2 regions of the Viridibacillus sp. FSL R5-0888 genome follow, and region 2 is predicted to be linked to the other one. Evidence: a T-box and tRNA genes for the amino acid it is inferred to sense, from the RefSeq annotation. Region 2 holds a T-box; the other holds one or more tRNA genes.
What was found. A T-box is a leader RNA that pairs with one kind of tRNA and senses whether it is charged. The one in region 2 lies ahead of proS (proline--tRNA ligase), so its partner is inferred to be a tRNA-Pro.
Positions count from the first base shown of each region.

Region 1: it encodes a tRNA-Pro, which carries the amino acid that the T-box ahead of proS (proline--tRNA ligase) is inferred to sense. The anticodon was not compared.

Region 1 covers NZ_JBBPAU010000001.1:100,994-111,657, reverse strand. The annotation lists tRNA gene MKY02_RS00600 (tRNA-Lys) at 70-142, opposite strand; tRNA gene MKY02_RS00595 (tRNA-Gln) at 156-230, opposite strand; tRNA gene MKY02_RS00590 (tRNA-Tyr) at 263-346, opposite strand; tRNA gene MKY02_RS00585 (tRNA-Val) at 357-432, opposite strand; tRNA gene MKY02_RS00580 (tRNA-Glu) at 460-534, opposite strand; tRNA gene MKY02_RS00575 (tRNA-Thr) at 678-750, opposite strand; tRNA gene MKY02_RS00570 (tRNA-Asn) at 764-838, opposite strand; rRNA gene rrf (5S ribosomal RNA) at 1,675-1,790, opposite strand; rRNA gene MKY02_RS00560 (23S ribosomal RNA) at 1,854-4,783, opposite strand; tRNA gene MKY02_RS00555 (tRNA-Ala) at 4,880-4,955, opposite strand; tRNA gene MKY02_RS00550 (tRNA-Ile) at 4,969-5,045, opposite strand; rRNA gene MKY02_RS00545 (16S ribosomal RNA) at 5,141-6,693, opposite strand; tRNA gene MKY02_RS00540 (tRNA-Ala) at 6,841-6,916, opposite strand; tRNA gene MKY02_RS00535 (tRNA-Pro) at 6,936-7,012, opposite strand; tRNA gene MKY02_RS00530 (tRNA-Arg) at 7,017-7,093, opposite strand; tRNA gene MKY02_RS00525 (tRNA-Leu) at 7,126-7,214, opposite strand; tRNA gene MKY02_RS00520 (tRNA-Gly) at 7,221-7,295, opposite strand; tRNA gene MKY02_RS00515 (tRNA-Leu) at 7,321-7,405, opposite strand; tRNA gene MKY02_RS00510 (tRNA-Lys) at 7,426-7,501, opposite strand; tRNA gene MKY02_RS00505 (tRNA-Thr) at 7,514-7,589, opposite strand; tRNA gene MKY02_RS00500 (tRNA-Val) at 7,607-7,682, opposite strand; rRNA gene rrf (5S ribosomal RNA) at 7,692-7,807, opposite strand; rRNA gene MKY02_RS00490 (23S ribosomal RNA) at 7,936-10,664, opposite strand, start outside.
Region 2 covers NZ_JBBPAU010000001.1:238,979-249,642, forward strand. The annotation lists gene MKY02_RS01260 (NUDIX hydrolase) at 1-240, shown strand, start outside; gene MKY02_RS01265 (YecA family protein) at 276-1,313, opposite strand; gene MKY02_RS01270 (M3 family oligoendopeptidase) at 1,525-3,222, shown strand; gene MKY02_RS01275 (LTA synthase family protein) at 3,456-5,306, opposite strand; gene MKY02_RS01280 (AI-2E family transporter) at 5,515-6,594, shown strand; gene MKY02_RS01285 (NUDIX hydrolase) at 6,604-7,224, shown strand; gene proS (proline--tRNA ligase) at 7,672-9,102, opposite strand; T-box leader at 9,143-9,342, opposite strand; gene MKY02_RS01295 (histidine phosphatase family protein) at 9,424-9,963, shown strand; gene MKY02_RS01300 (hypothetical protein) at 10,010-10,477, shown strand; gene MKY02_RS01305 (GNAT family N-acetyltransferase) at 10,520-10,664, shown strand, end outside.

The sequences.
Region 1 (10,664 bases), 140 kb from region 2:
TTACACTACTAACCACAAAAAAACCTCTCTCTACAAAGTGTAGAAAGAGGTTGAAATTTTATATGAAAGTGAGCCATGTAGGATTCGAACCTACGACCCTCTGATTAAAAGTCAGATGCTCTACCAACTGAGCTAATGGCTCATAAAATTAAAAATGGCTGGGGTACCTGGATTCGAACCAGGGCATGACGGAATCAAAATCCGTTGCCTTACCGCTTGGCTATACCCCAACAATGAATAATGAATATTTTATATAAAAAAATGGTGGAGGGGGACGGATTCGAACCGCCGAACCCGAAGGAGCGGATTTACAGTCCGCCGCGTTTAGCCTCTTCGCTACCCCTCCGAAAAAAATATGGTGGAGGATGACGGGATCGAACCGCCGACCCCCTGCTTGTAAGGCAGGTGCTCTCCCAGCTGAGCTAATCCTCCATGGATATGTAAAATAATTTTTAAAAATGGTGACCCCTACGGGATTCGAACCCGTGTTACCGCCGTGAAAGGGCGGTGTCTTAACCGCTTGACCAAGGGGCCATTAATGCCGTACTGCTTAAAACAGGACAAGAATTATATTAACACTATTTAAATAAAAATGCAATACTTTATTTAAAAATATTAAAAAATTCATCTTACTAAACAAAATTCGATATTTTTCTACTTCTGGATAAATAATTGAAAGCTTCCAACCGGGCTCGAACCGGTGACCTCTTCCTTACCATGGAAGCACTCTACCTGCTGAGCTATGGAAGCATAGACAAAAAAATGGCTCCGAAGGTAGGACTCGAACCTACGACCGATCGGTTAACAGCCGATTGCTCTACCACTGAGCTACTTCGGAACAATAATATTATCGCTTCTTTAGATGTTACTTTTATCGAACACAAATATTATTATAACAGCATATTAAAACATTTCAAGCTATTTAAGGAAAAAAGTTTTAATTATTATGCATTTAAATATACCTATATTTTTTACAGCAATTCTAACTATCATAAAAACCCTATTTAAGCGTTTTAAGGCGTTTTAAGCGTAATCTAACATTAGATTACCAACATATATCGATTATGCTCCTAAAGGCTATTAAAATGATATTTTCATAACAATTGGTGGACTATTTTCAATTTGGATTCTTATACTTTTATACACAAACTCCACTTTTCTGTATAATTCCTGCGCAACTATATTACCATCATTAGCTGCTAGAACTATTCCATTAATAAGCGGATATTTTCCTTTATATACATCGGTAACTGAGATAGTATATTTGTTGCATAACCTTTTCTATAATACAAATAATTTGTTAAGCATGAGCCTAATAAAATTGTATTGGAATTATCTGAGTATGACTACACATCCAAATTATTATGTAAAACAAAGAAACTCAGCATTTCACAATTATAAAATGCAATAATTGGATGCCTGTCTATATCCGTTTTACACAACTCAAGAGTAGCTAATGGCGGATTTGTAAATTGTAGCTGATATTCAGTGATTCAATACTTATCTAATAACTCTGCACATCGATTGTATATGAAAATAAGTTGAAAACGAATTATCTGATGATAAAAAGTTCCATACGCAATATGGAGAAATCAAGAATTCCACAACCCTACCTATTATAACTATTTTCTAAATAAAAAAGCACAACTGATTAAATCAGCTGCGCTTTGATGTGCCTAGCAACGTCCTACTCTCACAGGGGGAAACCCCCAACTACCATCGGCGCTAAAGAGCTTAACTTCCGTGTTCGGCATGGGAACGGGTGTGACCTCTTTGCCATCATCACTAGACTATATTAGAGAACTTGTTCTCTCAAAACTGGATAAATTACATTGAAGTTTGTTAAGTAAAATTTGGTTAAGTCCTCGATCTATTAGTATTCGTCAGCTCCGTATGTCGCCACACTTCCACCTCGAACCTATCTACCTCATCGTCTTTGAGGGATCTTACTTACTTGCGTAATGGGAAATCTCATCTTGAGGGGGGCTTCATGCTTAGATGCTTTCAGCACTTATCCCGTCCACACATAGCTACCCAGCGATGCCCTTGGCAGAACAACTGGTACACCAGCGGTGTGTCCATCCCGGTCCTCTCGTACTAAGGACAGCTCCTCTCAAATTTCCTACGCCCACGACGGATAGGGACCGAACTGTCTCACGACGTTCTGAACCCAGCTCGCGTACCGCTTTAATGGGCGAACAGCCCAACCCTTGGGACCGACTACAGCCCCAGGATGCGATGAGCCGACATCGAGGTGCCAAACCTCCCCGTCGATGTGGACTCTTGGGGGAGATAAGCCTGTTATCCCCGGGGTAGCTTTTATCCGTTGAGCGATGGCCCTTCCATGCGGAACCACCGGATCACTAAGCCCGTCTTTCGACCCTGCTCGACTTGTAGGTCTCGCAGTCAAGCTCCCTTATGCCTTTACACTCTACGAATGATTTCCAACCATTCTGAGGGAACCTTTGGGCGCCTCCGTTACTCTTTAGGAGGCGACCGCCCCAGTCAAACTGCCCGCCTGACACTGTCTCCTACCCCGCTAAGGGGCATGGGTTAGAAGTTCAATACATCTAGGGTAGTATCCCACCAACGCCTCCTCCGAAGCTGGCGCTCCGGAATCTCTGGCTCCTACCTATCCTGTACAAGATGTATCAAAATTCAATATCAGGCTACAGTAAAGCTCCACGGGGTCTTTCCGTCCTGTCGCGGGTAACCTGCATCTTCACAGGTACTATAATTTCACCGAGTCTCTCGTTGAGACAGTGCCCAGATCGTTACGCCTTTCGTGCGGGTCGGAACTTACCCGACAAGGAATTTCGCTACCTTAGGACCGTTATAGTTACGGCCGCCGTTTACTGGGGCTTCAATTCGCACCTTCGCTTGCGCTAAGCACTCCTCTTAACCTTCCAGCACCGGGCAGGCGTCAGCCCCTATACGTCACCTTACGGTTTTGCAGAGACCTGTGTTTTTGCTAAACAGTCGCCTGGGCCTATTCACTGCGGCTCTCTCGGGCTTTCACCCTACTAGAGCACCCCTTCTCCCGAAGTTACGGGGTCATTTTGCCGAGTTCCTTAACGAGAGTTCTCTCGCACACCTTAGGATTCTCTCCTCGACTACCTGTGTCGGTTTGCGGTACGGGCACCTTTTACCTCGCTAGAGGCTTTTCTTGGCAGTGTGAAATCAGGAACTCCGGACATACGTCCTCGTCATCACAGCTCAACGTTATAGAAATGGGATTTGCCTCATTTCACGCCTCACTGCTTGAACATGCATAACCAACAGCATGCTTACCCTATCCTACTGCGTCCCCCCATTGCTCAAATGGTAAATAGGTGGTACAGGAATATCAACCTGTTGTCCATCGCCTACGCCTATCGGCCTCGGCTTAGGTCCCGACTAACCCTGAGCGGACGAGCCTTCCTCAGGAAACCTTAGTCATTCGGTGGACGGGATTCTCACCCGTCTTTCGCTACTCATACCGGCATTCTCACTTCTAAGCGCTCCACCAGTCCTTCCGGTCTGACTTCACAGCACTTAGAACGCTCTCCTACCACGGACATCTAAGATGTCCATCCACAGCTTCGGTGAATTGTTTAGCCCCGATACATTTTCGGCGCAGCGTCACTCGACCAGTGAGCTATTACGCACTCTTTAAATGATGGCTGCTTCTGAGCCAACATCCTGGTTGTCTAAGCAACGTCACATCCTTTTCCACTTAACAATTACTTTGGGACCTTAGCTGGTGGTCTGGGCTGTTTCCCTCTTGACTACGGATCTTATCACTCGCAGTCTGACTCCCGTGCATAAATCACTGGCATTCGGAGTTTGTCTGAATTCGGTAATCCGGGATGGACCCCTAGTTCAAACAGTGCTCTACCTCCAGGATTCTTTATCACGAGGCTAGCCCTAAAGCTATTTCGGAGAGAACCAGCTATCTCCAGGTTCGATTGGAATTTCTCCGCTACCCACACCTCATCCCCGCACTTTTCAACGTACGTGGGTTCGGGCCTCCAGTAAGTGTTACCTTACCTTCACCCTGGACATGGGTAGATCACCTGGTTTCGGGTCTACAACCACATACTCATTCGCCCTATTCAGACTCGCTTTCGCTGCGGCTCCGTCTTCTAAAACTTAACCTCGCATGTAATCGTAACTCGCCGGTTCATTCTACAAAAGGCACGCTATCACCCATTAACGGGCTCTAACTACTTGTAGGCACATGGTTTCAGGATCTATTTCACTCCCCTTCCGGGGTGCTTTTCACCTTTCCCTCACGGTACTGGTTCACTATCGGTCACTAGGTAGTATTTAGCCTTGGGAGATGGTCCTCCCAGATTCCGACGGAATTTCACGTGTTCCGCCGTACTCAGGATACACTCAAGAGAGAATGAACTTTCAACTACAGGGCTGTTACCTGCTCTGGCGGGCCTTTCCAGACCGCTTCGTTTAACTCATTCCTTTGTAACTCCATATAGAGTGTCCTACAACCCCAAGAGGCAAGCCTCTTGGTTTGGGCTATTCCCGTTTCGCTCGCCGCTACTCAGGGAATCGATTTTTCTTTCTCTTCCTCCAGGTACTTAGATGTTTCAGTTCCCTGGGTCTGCCATCAAGACGCTATGTATTCACGTCAAGATACTGCTCCATTACGAACAGTGGGTTCCCCCATTCGGAAATCTCCGGATCAAAGCTCACTTACAGCTCCCCGAAGCATATCGGTGTTAGTGCCGTCCTTCTTCGGCTCCTAGTGCCAAGGCATCCGCCATGCGCCCTTAATAACTTAACCTAAAAGTTAGTTATTAAGCCTAAAAAACTTAATAATAAAAAATGTGTTACTTAATTTGCTTCAATGTCGTTTTATCCAGTTTTCAAAGAACAATATTGGTGGAGCCTAGCGGGATCGAACCGCTGACCTCCTGCGTGCAAGGCAGGCGCTCTCCCAGCTGAGCTAAGGCCCCAAAAAAAGAAAAATGGTGGGCCTAAATGGACTCGAACCATCGACCTCACGCTTATCAGGCGTGCGCTCTAACCAGCTGAGCTATAGGCCCCTTTTTCGGAAAAATATAAGGTTTTATAAACCTTCAAAACTGAACGCAAGACGTTAATCGACAGATCCAAGATCTGTTTCCGTAATTATCCTTAGAAAGGAGGTGATCCAGCCGCACCTTCCGATACGGCTACCTTGTTACGACTTCACCCCAATCATCTATCCCACCTTCGGCGGCTGGCTCCATAAAGGTTACCTCACCGACTTCGGGTGTTACAAACTCTCGTGGTGTGACGGGCGGTGTGTACAAGGCCCGGGAACGTATTCACCGTGGCATGCTGATCCACGATTACTAGCGATTCCGGCTTCATGTAGGCGAGTTGCAGCCTACAATCCGAACTGAGAACGATTTTATGAGATTAGCATACCCTCGCGAGTTAGCGACTCTTTGTATCGTCCATTGTAGCACGTGTGTAGCCCAGGTCATAAGGGGCATGATGATTTGACGTCATCCCCACCTTCCTCCGGTTTGTCACCGGCAGTCACCTTAGAGTGCCCAACTAAATGATGGCAACTAAGATCAAGGGTTGCGCTCGTTGCGGGACTTAACCCAACATCTCACGACACGAGCTGACGACAACCATGCACCACCTGTCACCAATGTCCCCGAAGGGAAAACTCTATCTCTAGAGCGGTCATTGGGATGTCAAGACCTGGTAAGGTTCTTCGCGTTGCTTCGAATTAAACCACATGCTCCACCGCTTGTGCGGGCCCCCGTCAATTCCTTTGAGTTTCAACCTTGCGGCCGTACTCCCCAGGCGGAGTGCTTAATGCGTTAGCTGCAGCACTAAGGGGCGGAAACCCCCTAACACTTAGCACTCATCGTTTACGGCGTGGACTACCAGGGTATCTAATCCTGTTTGCTCCCCACGCTTTCGCGCCTCAGTGTCAGTTACAGACCAGAAAGTCGCCTTCGCCACTGGTGTTCCTCCAAATCTCTACGCATTTCACCGCTACACTTGGAATTCCACTTTCCTCTTCTGCACTCAAGTCTCCCAGTTTCCAATGACCCTCCACGGTTGAGCCGTGGGCTTTCACATCAGACTTAAGAAACCACCTGCGCGCGCTTTACGCCCAATAAATCCGGACAACGCTTGCCACCTACGTATTACCGCGGCTGCTGGCACGTAGTTAGCCGTGGCTTTCTAATAAGGTACCGTCAAGGTACGTTCAGTTACTAACGTACTTGTTCTTCCCTTACAACAGAGTTTTACGATCCGAAAACCTTCATCACTCACGCGGCGTTGCTCCATCAGACTTTCGTCCATTGTGGAAGATTCCCTACTGCTGCCTCCCGTAGGAGTTTGGGCCGTGTCTCAGTCCCAATGTGGCCGATCACCCTCTCAGGTCGGCTATGCATCGTTGCCTTGGTAGGCCATTACCCCACCAACTAGCTAATGCACCGCGGGCCCATCTAGTAGTGACAGCCGAAACCGCCTTTCAGCATTTTGCCATGTGACAAAATGGATTATTCGGTATTAGCCCCGGTTTCCCGGAGTTATCCCAATCTACTAGGTAGGTTGCCCACGTGTTACTCACCCGTCCGCCGCTAAATCAGAAGAAGCAAGCTTCTTCATCATTCGCTCGACTTGCATGTATTAGGCACGCCGCCAGCGTTCGTCCTGAGCCAGGATCAAACTCTCCATAAAAGTAGTTTGAAAGCTCATTAGCTTTGCTAGCGTATCATCCGAAGATGATATCTATTTTTGTTTTGATCCACCAACAGAGTTGATGTTCAAAAACATTTATTGATTAACGTCTTGCATGTTCAGTTTTCAAGGTTCATAAGATATATATGGTGGAGCCTAGCGGGATCGAACCGCTGACCTCCTGCGTGCAAGGCAGGCGCTCTCCCAGCTGAGCTAAGGCCCCGTATGGGTATAAGTAATAATGGTCGGGAAGACAGGATTCGAACCTGCGACCCCTTGGTCCCAAACCAAGTGCTCTACCAAGCTGAGCTACTTCCCGTTAATGGCGCGCCCGGCAGAAGTCGAATCCACAACCTTCTGATCCGTAGTCAGACGCTCTATCCAATTGAGCTACGGGCGCATATATTATCACTTGTATTAAATTAAAAGAAATGGTGCCGAGGACCGGAATCGAACCGGTACGGTAGTCACCTACCGCAGGATTTTAAGTCCTGTGCGTCTGCCAGTTCCGCCACCCCGGCATATTTTGGAGCGGAAGACGAGGTTCGAACTCGCGACCCCCACCTTGGCAAGGTGGTGTTCTACCACTGAACTACTTCCGCAATATGCTGATAAACTTAAAAATTATGGTGCGGGTGAAGGGAGTCGAACCCCCACGCCTTGCGGCGCTAGATCCTAAGTCTAGTGCGTCTGCCAGTTCCGCCACACCCGCATATAATGTTTTTTAAAAAATGGTGAGCCATGTAGGATTCGAACCTACGACCCTCTGATTAAAAGTCAGATGCTCTACCAACTGAGCTAATGGCTCAAATAAAATGAATGGTGCCGGCGAAAGGAGTCGAACCCTCGACCTACTGATTACAAGTCAGTTGCTCTACCAACTGAGCTACACCGGCAATGTTTATTTGAAAAATGGTGGAGGATGACGGGATCGAACCGCCGACCCCCTGCTTGTAAGGCAGGTGCTCTCCCAGCTGAGCTAATCCTCCATATTATTCGCCTAGCAACGTCCTACTCTCACAGGGGGAAACCCCCAACTACCATCGGCGCTAAAGAGCTTAACTTCCGTGTTCGGCATGGGAACGGGTGTGACCTCTTTGCTATCGTCACTAGACTATTTTAAGACAAGAATTATTATATCACTTCACTTAGCTAAAAGCAAGTGTTTTTTAAACTTTTTTAATAAGTTTTTCTTGTTCTCTCAAAACTGGATAAATTACATTGAAGTTTGTTAAGTAAAATTTGGTTAAGTCCTCGATCTATTAGTATTCGTCAGCTCCGTATGTCGCCACACTTCCACCTCGAACCTATCTACCTCATCGTCTTTGAGGGATCTTACTTACTTGCGTAATGGGAAATCTCATCTTGAGGGGGGCTTCATGCTTAGATGCTTTCAGCACTTATCCCGTCCACACATAGCTACCCAGCGATGCCCTTGGCAGAACAACTGGTACACCAGCGGTGTGTCCATCCCGGTCCTCTCGTACTAAGGACAGCTCCTCTCAAATTTCCTACGCCCACGACGGATAGGGACCGAACTGTCTCACGACGTTCTGAACCCAGCTCGCGTACCGCTTTAATGGGCGAACAGCCCAACCCTTGGGACCGACTACAGCCCCAGGATGCGATGAGCCGACATCGAGGTGCCAAACCTCCCCGTCGATGTGGACTCTTGGGGGAGATAAGCCTGTTATCCCCGGGGTAGCTTTTATCCGTTGAGCGATGGCCCTTCCATGCGGAACCACCGGATCACTAAGCCCGTCTTTCGACCCTGCTCGACTTGTAGGTCTCGCAGTCAAGCTCCCTTATGCCTTTACACTCTACGAATGATTTCCAACCATTCTGAGGGAACCTTTGGGCGCCTCCGTTACTCTTTAGGAGGCGACCGCCCCAGTCAAACTGCCCGCCTGACACTGTCTCCTACCCCGCTAAGGGGCATGGGTTAGAAGTTCAATACATCTAGGGTAGTATCCCACCAACGCCTCCTCCGAAGCTGGCGCTCCGGAATCTCTGGCTCCTACCTATCCTGTACAAGATGTATCAAAATTCAATATCAGGCTACAGTAAAGCTCCACGGGGTCTTTCCGTCCTGTCGCGGGTAACCTGCATCTTCACAGGTACTATAATTTCACCGAGTCTCTCGTTGAGACAGTGCCCAGATCGTTACGCCTTTCGTGCGGGTCGGAACTTACCCGACAAGGAATTTCGCTACCTTAGGACCGTTATAGTTACGGCCGCCGTTTACTGGGGCTTCAATTCGCACCTTCGCTTGCGCTAAGCACTCCTCTTAACCTTCCAGCACCGGGCAGGCGTCAGCCCCTATACGTCACCTTACGGTTTTGCAGAGACCTGTGTTTTTGCTAAACAGTCGCCTGGGCCTATTCACTGCGGCTCTCTCGGGCTTTCACCCTACTAGAGCACCCCTTCTCCCGAAGTTACGGGGTCATTTTGCCGAGTTCCTTAACGAGAGTTCTCTCGCACACCTTAGGATTCTCTCCTCGACTACCTGTGTCGGTTTGCGGTACGGGCACCTTTTACCTCGCTAGAGGCTTTTCTTGGCAGTGTGAAATCAGGAACTCCGGACATACGTCCTCGTCATCACAGCTCAACGTTATAGAAATGGGATTTGCCTCATTTCACGCCTCACTGCTTGAACATGCATAACCAACAGCATGCTTACCCTATCCTACTGCGTCCCCCCATTGCTCAAATGGTAAATAGGTGGTACAGGAATATCAACCTGTTGTCCATCGCCTACGCCTATCGGCCTCGGCTTAGGTCCCGACTAACCCTGAGCGGACGAGCCTTCCTCAGGAAACCTTAGTCATTCGGTGGACGGGATTCTCACCCGTCTTTCGCTACTCATACCGGCATTCTCACTTCTAAGCGCTCCACCAGTCCTTCCGGTCTGACTTCACAGCACTTAGAACGCTCTCCTACCACGGACATCTAAGATGTCCATCCACAGCTTCGGTGAATTGTTTAGCCCCGATACATTTTCGGCGCAGCGTCACTCGACCAGTGAGCTATTACGCACTCTTTAAATGATGGCTGCTTCTGAGCCAACATCCTGGTTGTCTAAGCAACGTCACATCCTTTTCCACTTAACAATTACTTTGGGACCTTAGCTGGTGGTCTGGGCTGTTTCCCTCTTGACTACGGATCTTATCACTCGCAGTCTGACTCCCGTGCATAAATCACTGGCATTCGGAGTTTGTCTGAATTCGGTAATCCGGGATGGACCCCTAGTTCAAACAGTGCTCTACCTCCAGGATTCTTTATCACGAGGCTAGCCCTAAAGCTATTTCGGAGAGAACCAGCTATCTCCAGGTTCGATTGGAATTTCTCCGCTACCCACACCTCATCCCCGCACTTTTCAACGTACGTGGGTTCGGGCCTCCAGTAAGTGTTACCTTACCTTCACCCTGGACATGGGTAGATCACCTGGTTTCGGGTCTACAACCACATACTCATTCGCCCTATTCAGACTCGCTTTCGCTGCGGCTCCGTCTTCTAAAACTTAACCTCGCATGTAATCGTAACTCGCCGGTTCATTCTACAAAAGGCACGCTATCACCCATTAACGGGCTCTAACTACTTGTAGGCACATGGTTTCAGGATCTATTTCACTCCCCTTCCGGGGTGCTTTTCACCTTTCCCTCACGGTACTGGTTCACTATCGGTCACTAGGTAGTATTTAGCCTTGGGAGATGGTCCTCCCAGATTCCGACGGAATTTCACGTGTTCCGCCGTACTCAGGATACACTCAAGAGAGAATGAACTTTCAACTACAGGGCTGTTACCTGCTCTGGCGGGCCTTTCCAGACCGCTTCGTTTAACTCATTCCTTTGTAACTCCATATAGAGTGTCCTACAACCCCAAGAGGCAAGCCTCTTGGTTTGGGCTATTCCCGTTTCGCTCGCCGCTACTCAGGGAATCGATTTTTCTTTCTCTTCCTCCAGGTACTTAGA
Region 2 (10,664 bases):
TATGAAGTAAAAGTGATAAGAGAACTTTATACGAAGTCAAACGAACTTAAAGCCCTAGGTATTGAGATTGATGTACATTATTTTCATGTGGAAATCATAGGTGGAGAGCAAGTTATCGCAGATCCCGACAATTTTATATATGAAATTGCCTGGAAAAAAGGGGAGGAGCTACCGTCTTTACCGATGTCGTATTCTGACGATGCACCGTTGTTGCAGGAATTTATTCGAGCATTAAAATAATAAAAAAGGCAATCCATAATTGGATCGCCTTTTTATTATTGTGCTAAAAATTCGCTAATTTGGTCGCGATATTTTGACACAGATGAAGCGGATACTTCGTAGTATGCTGCAACATCTTTGACTTTCGATAAACCGCCTTCAGGAATGATAGCAGAAGCCTGTCCAGCAAGCACTGCACCTGCAGCTACAGTATTGGCTTTTTTAGCTTTAACTGTGTTTTGTTCTAAATATTGTTGTAGTAAGGCAGTGAATGTATCTGCAGATAGATTGTACTCAGTTACATATTGCTGTACTAGATCAAGAATTTCAGTTTGGAAGGGTGATAGCTCACTTTCCGTTACTGTTTTTTCTTTTTCGACAGCTTTAGTTACAGGTACATCTTCAACAACAGTAGCTGCCACTTCTGATTGAAACTCTGGAGCAACAGCTTCTAGGAACGTTTTGTACAATTCAAATGAATCAGTGATGTTACTTTCAAGCTTGTTGCGTAAAGCTTTTGTAATATTTACTTTGTCATTTGGAATGAAAATAACGCTACTTGTTGCAGTTAAGCCATTTTCACCTTTACGCTTATCTGGCATGAAAATTCCGAATAACCAGTTGCCGCTGAATTTCTTAGATGGAGAGCCAGTCATCAAATAACGTTTGTTAGATACCTCATCAATTAAAGTAATTAATTCGCCATTTTGCGACTCAACTTTTGCAAGTAAGAAAGCTGGTGTTAACCAAGCTGATAAAATATCTTTTACTTGAGGACGAATAGGTTGTGCTAATTGTTTATTTAAATAGTTTCTCCACAAATTCGGGCGATCAATATAAATATATGTTTCCATAGCAATAGTATCTATTAAACTGTCTGCAAATGCATGATTTAATGCGTTCTGCCATTGATGATTGCGTTTTTCTAATGCTTGATAGTCAGCTGTATTAAAGGATTCTTTTACAAAACCTTCCACGACGCGATCGATATCTTCACTTACTAGTGTTGAAATATCTCCTACTGCATTTTTACCACAACATTTTTTGTATTTTTTACCACTGCCACATGGACAAGGATCGTTACGACCTATCAATGTAAAGCACCTCACTTTATAATTAGGCATGAAAATAGGTTAGCACAAAATGAGCTAAAACATAAGTCTTTTAGACGGAGTATTTTAAATAAGTAATTAAATACCATTTTTTTTAACTAATTACGACAATAATAGTTGCAATATTTCTGAAAATATTGAACAATAAGTTTAACGTTTCGACTATCGAAAGATAAAGGAGAGAAGGATACATATGACAACTTTTAAAGACTATGAATATAAACAACCAGATTTAGCTGCTACTAAAAGTAAATTCCACGAACTTTTAGAGGAATTTAAAGCTGCTAAAACAGTAGAAGAACAAAGTTCAGTTATCAGTTCTATTAATGAATTACGTAATAATTTTTCTACTCAATCTACTTTAGTAGAAATTCGTGCTTCTATCGATACAAATAATGAATTTTATCAAAAAGAGAGAGACTATTTTGATGAAATCAACCCCGAGATGGATGATTTAGTCACTGAATACTATAAAGCTCTAACAACTTCAGCGTTTAAACAAGAATTACAAGAGAAGTGGGGACAGCAATTATTTGATTTAGCAGAATACCAAATTAAATCGTTCTCACCTGAGCTCATCTCATTGATGCAAAAAGAGAACAAACTAACATCGGAGTATTCTAAATTAGTAGCTTCAGCTCAAATTGATTTTAATGGTGAAGTATTAACGCTTGCGCAATTAGGCCCTTATGGAGAATCGACAAACGCTGAAACTCGTAAAAAAGCAAAAGAAGCAAGCTTTGGTTTCTTTAAGGAAAATGAAGTGAAATTTGATGAGATATATGATCAGCTTGTTAAAGTACGTCATGAAATGGCAGTGAAATTAGGTTATAAAAACTTTGTTGAACTAGGTTATATTCAAATGAATCGTATTGATTATAACGCTGAAATGGTAAAAAAATTCCGTGATCAAGTAAGAGATTATATTGTTCCAGTTGCAAATAAATTATATGAACGCCAAGCGAAACGCATTGGTGTAGATAAATTAAAATACCAAGACGAAGGATTAAATTTCTTAACAGGTAACGCAACACCAAAAGGAACACCTGAATGGATTGTGGAAAACGGTAAAAAAATGTATGAAGAGTTATCCCCAGAAACTGCTGAATTCTTCAATTTCATGATCGACAATGATTTGATGGATTTAGTAGCGAAGAAAGGAAAAGAGGGGGGCGGTTATTGTACATTTATCGATGATTACGAATCACCGTTCATTTTCTCAAACTTTAATGGTACTTCTGGTGATATTGATGTGTTAACACATGAAGCAGGCCATGCTTTCCAAGTATATACGAGTCGTAATATTGGTATCCCGGAATATATTTGGCCAACTTTTGAGTCTTGTGAAATCCATTCTATGAGTATGGAATTTTTCACATGGCCTTGGATGGAACTATTCTTTAAAGAGGATACAGAGAAATACAAATTTGCTCACCTTAGTGGTGCATTATTATTCTTACCATATGGTGTCGCTGTCGACGAGTTCCAACACGTTGTTTATGAAAACCCTGAAATGACACCAGCAGAACGAAAAGCTGCTTGGAAAAAAATAGAGGGAATTTATTTACCACATCGTGACTATGATGGTATTGAATATGTAGAGCAAGGTGGTTTCTGGCAACGTCAAGCTCATATTTATGCTAGCCCGTTCTATTATATTGATTACACGTTAGCGCAGATCTGTGCATTCCAATTTTGGAAACGTTCAAGAGAAAATCACGAGGAAGCATGGGCAGATTATATCCACCTTTGCCAATTAGGAGGTTCACAATCTTTCACTAATCTTGTAGCGGAAGCGAATCTAGTATCACCATTTGAAGAGGGTTGTGTTGAATCTGTTATTGATTCGATTGAAGAATATCTAAATTCAGTTGAGGATGACAAATTGTAAAAGGTATTTAGAAAACTGTTTACGGAGTGCTTTTAGAAGCAAATCAGAGTGAATACACAAATATATCTCTCGTCCTTATTAATTATTCAAATGATTAATAAGGACGAGTTTTTTTGCATTAATATTTAGTTTCAATAATAAAAAACAGAAGAAGACCATTTGTAACGTAGGGAAATTATTTATGCATAAAAAAAGCCTTATTGAATTTAAGTTTTCAATAAGGCTTTTTTTACTTATTGTCCGATTTGTTCTCGACGAAGTTGATCGGAGTATTGCAGTATTGATAGTGTATTATTGATGTTTTTTTGTGATCGGTTTGTAAGTTTTGCCCTTTTCATTGTTTCTCGCGTTAACAATGAGGCTGGGTGTTGAGCACTTGGTGCGATATACATCGTGTGATCGCTTATATAAGAGCCCCCAGGCAAGTAATAGCGCATGCCGAGTAGGTTATGTTCATATTGGAATAAGTTGTGTCCTATGAGCTGTGAAGTAGGTTCAATGCCAAGTAAATTTAAAAGTGTAGGCATTAAATCTGTTTGTCCACCAAGATGTGTAATTTGCTCATTGTCAAAAATTCCCGGTGCCGTAAATAGTACAGGTACTATGAATCGATCATTCAAATTGTAAGGATGGCCAAGTAAATCTTCCAATAGCACTTGGTCTTCTTCTGTTACAGGTTTTCCATGTAAACCAGAATGATCACCATAAATGAGAATAACGGAATTGTCGTACAATCCTAAACGCTTAAGATTAGCAACAAACTGTCCAATTTGCCTATCTGTATAACGAACTGATTGTAAATAGTCTCCAACATATGTGTCGTTGAATTTCGTTGGTAATTCTAGATATTTGTAGTCATCAGGCATTTTAAATGGCGTATGGCTAGTTAGTGTAATGATATTGGCGTAAACTTGATTGAATTGTCGTAACAAACTTTGTATTTGCGATTCAGCAAAACGAAATGTTACTTCATCTGCAGGACCAAAGCCGATAATTTGCTGCTCGGGAATATCATCTGAAGTATAGGTGTGGTCAAAGCCTAGAGCAGGATAAAGCTTATTTCGATTCCAATACGATATATCATCAGCATGAAATGTAGCTGTACCGTAACCTTCTGTACTTAGCATCCGAGGCAAGGAAGCAACCTCCGAATCCTTTAGTGAATTGACAGTAGGATCCATACCTTCAGGATAAAGCCCTGTATGCATAATCCATTCAGCATCTGAAGTGTTACCTGCACCGATTTGTTGGTAAACATTATTGAAATATGCACTATCCTTCAGTATCTTATTTAGATTTGGTGTAATTTCTTGGCCATTAATATCACGGTTAATAACAAAGTTTTGTAATGATTCTACTTGAATTACAAAGACGTTTCGGTTTTTAGCTACACCAAATGTTTTGTGTTTGTTAAATGGGACATAGTCATTGCCCTTTAGCCTTTCAAGATCGGCATCACTTAGCTTTTCTTGAGTAGCAAGCGCTACACCAAAGCTTCGCGCATACAATTGAACGATTTGGGATTGTAAGTAACCGTTTTCTTTGGCGAAATAAGATACATCGATAAGAGGCTGTCTAAATGCAAGTGCTGTCGTTACGATACCGATACAAGTGAAGGTAAATAGCCCTTTTCTTACGTCTGTGTAGGAAAGTTGGCGTTCTTTTGTGAAATAACGAATTAGGGGCAGCAACAAAACAATATCTAAGAAAAACAGGTAGTCATAAGGGGTTCCAAGTAAGGCAACGGTTCCACCGACTGAATGAGATTGATAAATTTGTTTGACGTCATAATATGAAGGTAATGTTGAAAAATATCGAGTGTAATACAATATGACGATAAATAATGCAGATAAAATGGTATTGAAAATCCATACAGCAAGCCATGTACGCTTTTTAAATAACACTACGACAAGAGTAAGTGCCAAAGCCCACATGGGGTACTCTAGTAACACAATTTGCGTAACCGAGCGGTTGTGGAAAATCACCGTACGAAATGCGATTATCTTCACAAGTAATACGATTAGAATGAGAGTATACGGATGTAGTAAATATTTCTTGCCCATATGAGCCAATTTGCTTTTCATTACACCATCACCTTTATGTAAAGTTCTACTAAATAACGTAACAACACCCAACTGGAAAATCAACTAATGTCACTGGAATTACTTAATTTTTTTAGAATATTTGTATTATAATATTTTTTGTTATTACTGTTTGATTTCTTTTCCAACATAAAATATCGTATACTTAATGATAAAATGGGCCTATTTAGGCTATAAGGAAGTGAAGTTTGTGACGAAAAAGTTATGGTTTCAAACAGGTGTCGGTATATTACTCGCTTTATTAATAGTTAAGTATTTTTTGGAAATAAAACATTTGTTTTATCCAGTGGTTATTATTGCAAGTGCAATTTTCACTCCACTTTTACTAGGCGGAATTTTATACTACATAACAGAGCCTATTCAGCGTTTTTTAGAGAAACGTAAATTTCCGCGATGGGCAAGTATTTTGACCATTATTATTGCATTAGTAGGAGCACTTGGGGGCTTTGTTTCGTGGATTGGTCCTTCTATTGCAGAACAGTTGAGTCATTTAATAAAGAGCACACCTTACTTAGCAAGTGAAATAACAGATATGGCTGATTATATCCAAGATAATCGTGGAAGTTTTCCATCTCAAGTAAATGAATTCATAGATAAGATGGCAAACTCTATTCAAAAATACGCAGTTATGACGAGTGTATTTTTAGTGCAACTAATACAAACGATTGTGTCGTGGGCATTTATCTTAATATTGGTGCCTTTCTTCTTTATCTTTATGTTAAAGGATCACGAGAAATTTGCACCTTCAATGTATAAACTGTTTTCTGGGAACCGTCGTGAATGGATAAAGAAAACACTGTCGGATATTGATGATGTGCTGCGTTCTTATATTCAGGGACAACTACTAATTAGTCTATTATTAGCTATTATGATGTATATCGGTTATTTAATAATTGGATTAGATTACGCATTGTTATTAGTTGTTTTTGCCTTTTTCATGAATGTCATTCCGTTTATTGGGCCATGGATTGCATTTGTCCCAGCTCTAATTATCGGGTTTTTACAAGAGCCGAAGTTAGCCATTTGGGTATGTGTTGTAACATTAGTAGCGCAACAGATTGATAGTAATTTAATTACACCGAATGTTATGGGTAAATCATTAGATATTCATCCACTAACTGTTATTACAATCATTTTAGCTGCAGGTAATATTGCAGGATTCCTAGGTATTTTACTTGGTGTCCCTGCTTATGCCGTTGGGAAAGTAATTGTAAAAAATGTTTATGAACATCGTAAAGAAATACGTTCAGCTGCAACAAAGAATGTTTAGGTGCCAAATATGGACAGTGAATTATTAAGAATATTTAATGATGAACATGAACCTATTGGTGAGGCAACTAGAGAAGAGGTACACGCGAAAGGCTTTTGGCATGAGACTTTTCATTGCTGGCTTGTTAGTAAGATAGAAGATAAGTATTATCTTTATTTTCAGCTTAGAAGTGCTTGTAAGAAGGATTATGCAAGTCAGTTTGACATAACGGCCGCTGGACATTTACTAGCGAATGAGCGAGCTCAGGACGGCTTTCGTGAATTACAAGAGGAGCTGGGTTTGCCACTTACGGTTGATGATATGAAAAAGATTGGGGTATTTGAAACGCGTATCCAACAACCACCAATGATCGATCTAGAATTTGCCCATGTGTACTATGTATTTAGTAACGCAGACTTTGAAGGATTTCAATTACAAGAGGAAGAAGTTGCTGGTATTGTTAGAGCAGAGCTTGGTACAGTGCAGGATTTCTACTCAGGTAAGCGTAAAACTTTATATGTCGAGGGGTTTGAAATCATCGAAGATGGAAAGAAGATACCTCTTGTAAAAAATGCTATACACGCTGATTTTGTTGAGCATAATGCATCCTACATGGATAATGTTTTATCAAAGCTAACGGAAGTTTTATAAGAGAAGCACGTTGCAAATGCAACGTGCTTCTTGTTTTGTTGAGAGACGTTTCGGCCGGACACTTAATGTCAAAGAGTGCCTTTGGTTCGAGCCTTCCAGTGCTTGTCGAGGGCCGACAGGATGTAGGTCAGATAGCCGTTGCCACAGGACGTGGCAGTTTTAGGCTATCTTCATTTATACGGGCCGCTTCAGCATTTAAGAAAGATATTCAGCTTCAGCGGCCAGACTCTCGAGGTCACTTTCACTTTCTCGGTCGAAAACTGTAAAGATGTTTTCGATTCGAAAGTTACAGTGCTTGTCGAGTCTTGACAGGCCGCTTCAGCATTTAGTATATCCAGCTTCAGGCGCTAGACTCTCGGGTCGTTTCGGTCTCTCGGCACAAGACAAAAAGCGCCTTGTGTTCGAGCCCTCCAACGCCTGTCGAGTCTGGTCAAGCGCCATCAGCATTTAATATGCCTTTGCCCATACGACCATTTTTTCTGCTGGTTTGCTGCAACAGATACATGTTTCTGAGATATGTTCTTGTTCGAATGGCATACATCGGGAAGTTGCACCTGTTTCTTCTTTTATTTTATCTTCACACGCTTGGTCACCACACCACATAGCCTTGATAAATCCTTGTCTTTCTTCAAGTTGTGCTTTGAATGCATCAAATGTTTGAACGGTAAATGTATTTTCTTCGCGGTGATTTAGTGCTTTATTGTATAAATCATTTTGAATTTCCTCTAACATTGCAGGTAATTTTACTTCTAGTTCATTAAGTGGAACGATAATTTTTTCCCCTGAGTCACGACGGGCTAGAACCACTTGATTATTTTCGATGTCCTTTGGCCCTACTTCAAGGCGTACTGGAATACCCTTCATTTCATACTCATTGAATTTCCAACCTGGTTTTTTATCACTAGCATCAATATTAACTCGTGCCACTTTTCCAAGACGTTCTTTTAAATCATAAGCAAAATCCAGGACGCCTTCTTTATGTTGAGCAATTGGTACAATCATTACTTGGGTCGGTGCAATACGTGGAGGAACGACTAGACCACGATCATCACCATGAACCATAATAAGTGCTCCTATTATACGTGTTGTGAAACCCCAAGATGTTTGATGAACAAATTGTTGTTTACCTTCTTTATCAAGATATTTAATATCAAATGCACGTGCAAAACCATCTCCGAAATTATGTGATGTTCCTGATTGTAATGCTTTCCCGTCATGCATTAGCGTTTCGATTGTGTAAGTGGATTCAGCGCCTGCAAATTTTTCCTTCTCAGTTTTTTGCCCTTTTAATACAGGGATAGCTAAGTACTCTTCACAAATTTGAGCATACACATTTAACATACGTAATGTTTCCTCTTGAGCTTCTTCTTGAGTAGCGTGAGCAGTGTGTCCCTCTTGCCATAAAAACTCAAGTGTACGCAAGAATGGACGTGTCGTTTTTTCCCAGCGTACAACATTAGCCCATTGGTTATATAGCTTTGGTAGATCACGATAAGAATGAATAATATTAGCATAGTGTTCGCAGAATAGTGTTTCTGAAGTTGGACGTACAACTAAGCGCTCTTGTAGTTTTTCATCCCCACCATGCGTAACCCATGCCACTTCGGGTGCAAATCCTTTTACGTGATCTTTTTCTTTTTGTAAAAGTGATTCAGGTATGAATAAAGGCATATAAACATTTTCATGACCTGTTTCTTTCAGTTTTGTATCGAGTTCATTTTTGATATTGTCCCACAATGCATAGCCATAAGGACGTATAATCATTGAACCACGAACACTTGAATAATCGATTAAATCAGCTTTTGTTACAACGTCTGTATACCATTGAGCAAAATCCTCATCCATTGCTGTTACGTCTTTTACAAATTGTTTTGCCATTATAAACACCCCTTCTTTAAAATAAAAAGCCCCGCCTTAAATAAGGGACCCATTACGGCGGTACCACCCTTATTTAAAGCGAAGCTTTACTCTCAAACATGTTAACGACTGTCGCCGCGCCATTTTTCAATGACGAACTCGAAGGTAGGTTCAAGAAGCTGTTAATGAGAATCTTCCACCAATCAATTCTCTCTCTATAAAAACAGGTCATTCTTTACTAATCCTTGTCTTAGTTTCAATTATTGTTGTTTGTGATTATAGTATTGTCTAAATAGTATGTCAATACTATATAATATTATTCAAAAGATAGGGGAGTTGTTAATGAAAAAAATTTACATTATTCGTCATTGTAAGGCTTATGGTCAAGAAAAAGAGGCCACTCTTACAAGTGAGGGTATTGAGCAGGCTAAACAATTAGCAGAGAGATTACAACAATACGATATAAAGAGAGTTATTTCTAGTCCATTTACAAGAGCAATCCAAACGATAGAACCATTTTCCAAGAAAATGAAAATAGAAGTTGAACAGGATGAAAGACTAGCTGAACGTGTTTTAAGTACACAAAATTTTGATGATTGGTTAGAAAAGTTGGAACAAACTTTTCTCGATGAAAACTTAAGGTACATAGGTGGAGAATCAAGCAAAGAAGCAGTTGTACGAATTGAACAGTTAATCAAAGAATTACTCGAATCATCTATTGCTGATACTGCAATTGTTTCGCATGGCAATCTATTATCATTACTCATTACAAAATACAATTCGAAATTTGGTTTTACAGGATGGAAAACTATGAGAAATCCTGATGTATTTTTATTGACGAAAGATGGACAAGATGTTGATATAAAGCGAATTGATATGTAAAAAATGCTATACTAAAGGTTGAATGCAAACGAAAAAGGAGTAAATTATGTTAACATTTGAACAAAAACAAGCGATCATCGAAAGTTTCCCTCAATTAACTCGTAAAGAAATTTCGATGAAACGATTAAATTATCACTTTGATGGTAGCCAATATGAGAAAAAAATTGTGGTAGAAAAATTACACCCAAACGGTAACGGTTTTGTTTACGTAGGAGATTTACTACGTTATAAATCAGACGATCGTGGTTTAGTAAATATTCGTGATTTCTCTGAGCAAGAGCTACGTGAAATTATCGAAGATTCCCTTACGTACTTATCTGAAATTGATGAAGTAGTTCCTGAAGTGAGAATTGAGCAAAGCTGGCGTAACCGTAATGATGACCAACTTCTTTTAGTAGAAGAAGATCCTTTTTGGAATGTTTATCATGGCTTCAATTTAGAAGAAAGCTTCGGAACTCGTGATGATGCGGAAAACTATTTATATTCTGAAGGCTTTAAGCCGTCTAAAAAATGATGATAACAATATCGTTTATTGGCGGTATTTGAACGACCACCAATGGACTTGCTGTTACTAGCTGATCCGTCTGAGCACATGATTGCACAATATATTCGCGATGGTAATTATTATATCGCGAGTATGGCGGGTGAGGATGTTGGGGTGGTCGTTTTGTTGATTCATAATACAGAAGCCATCGATATAA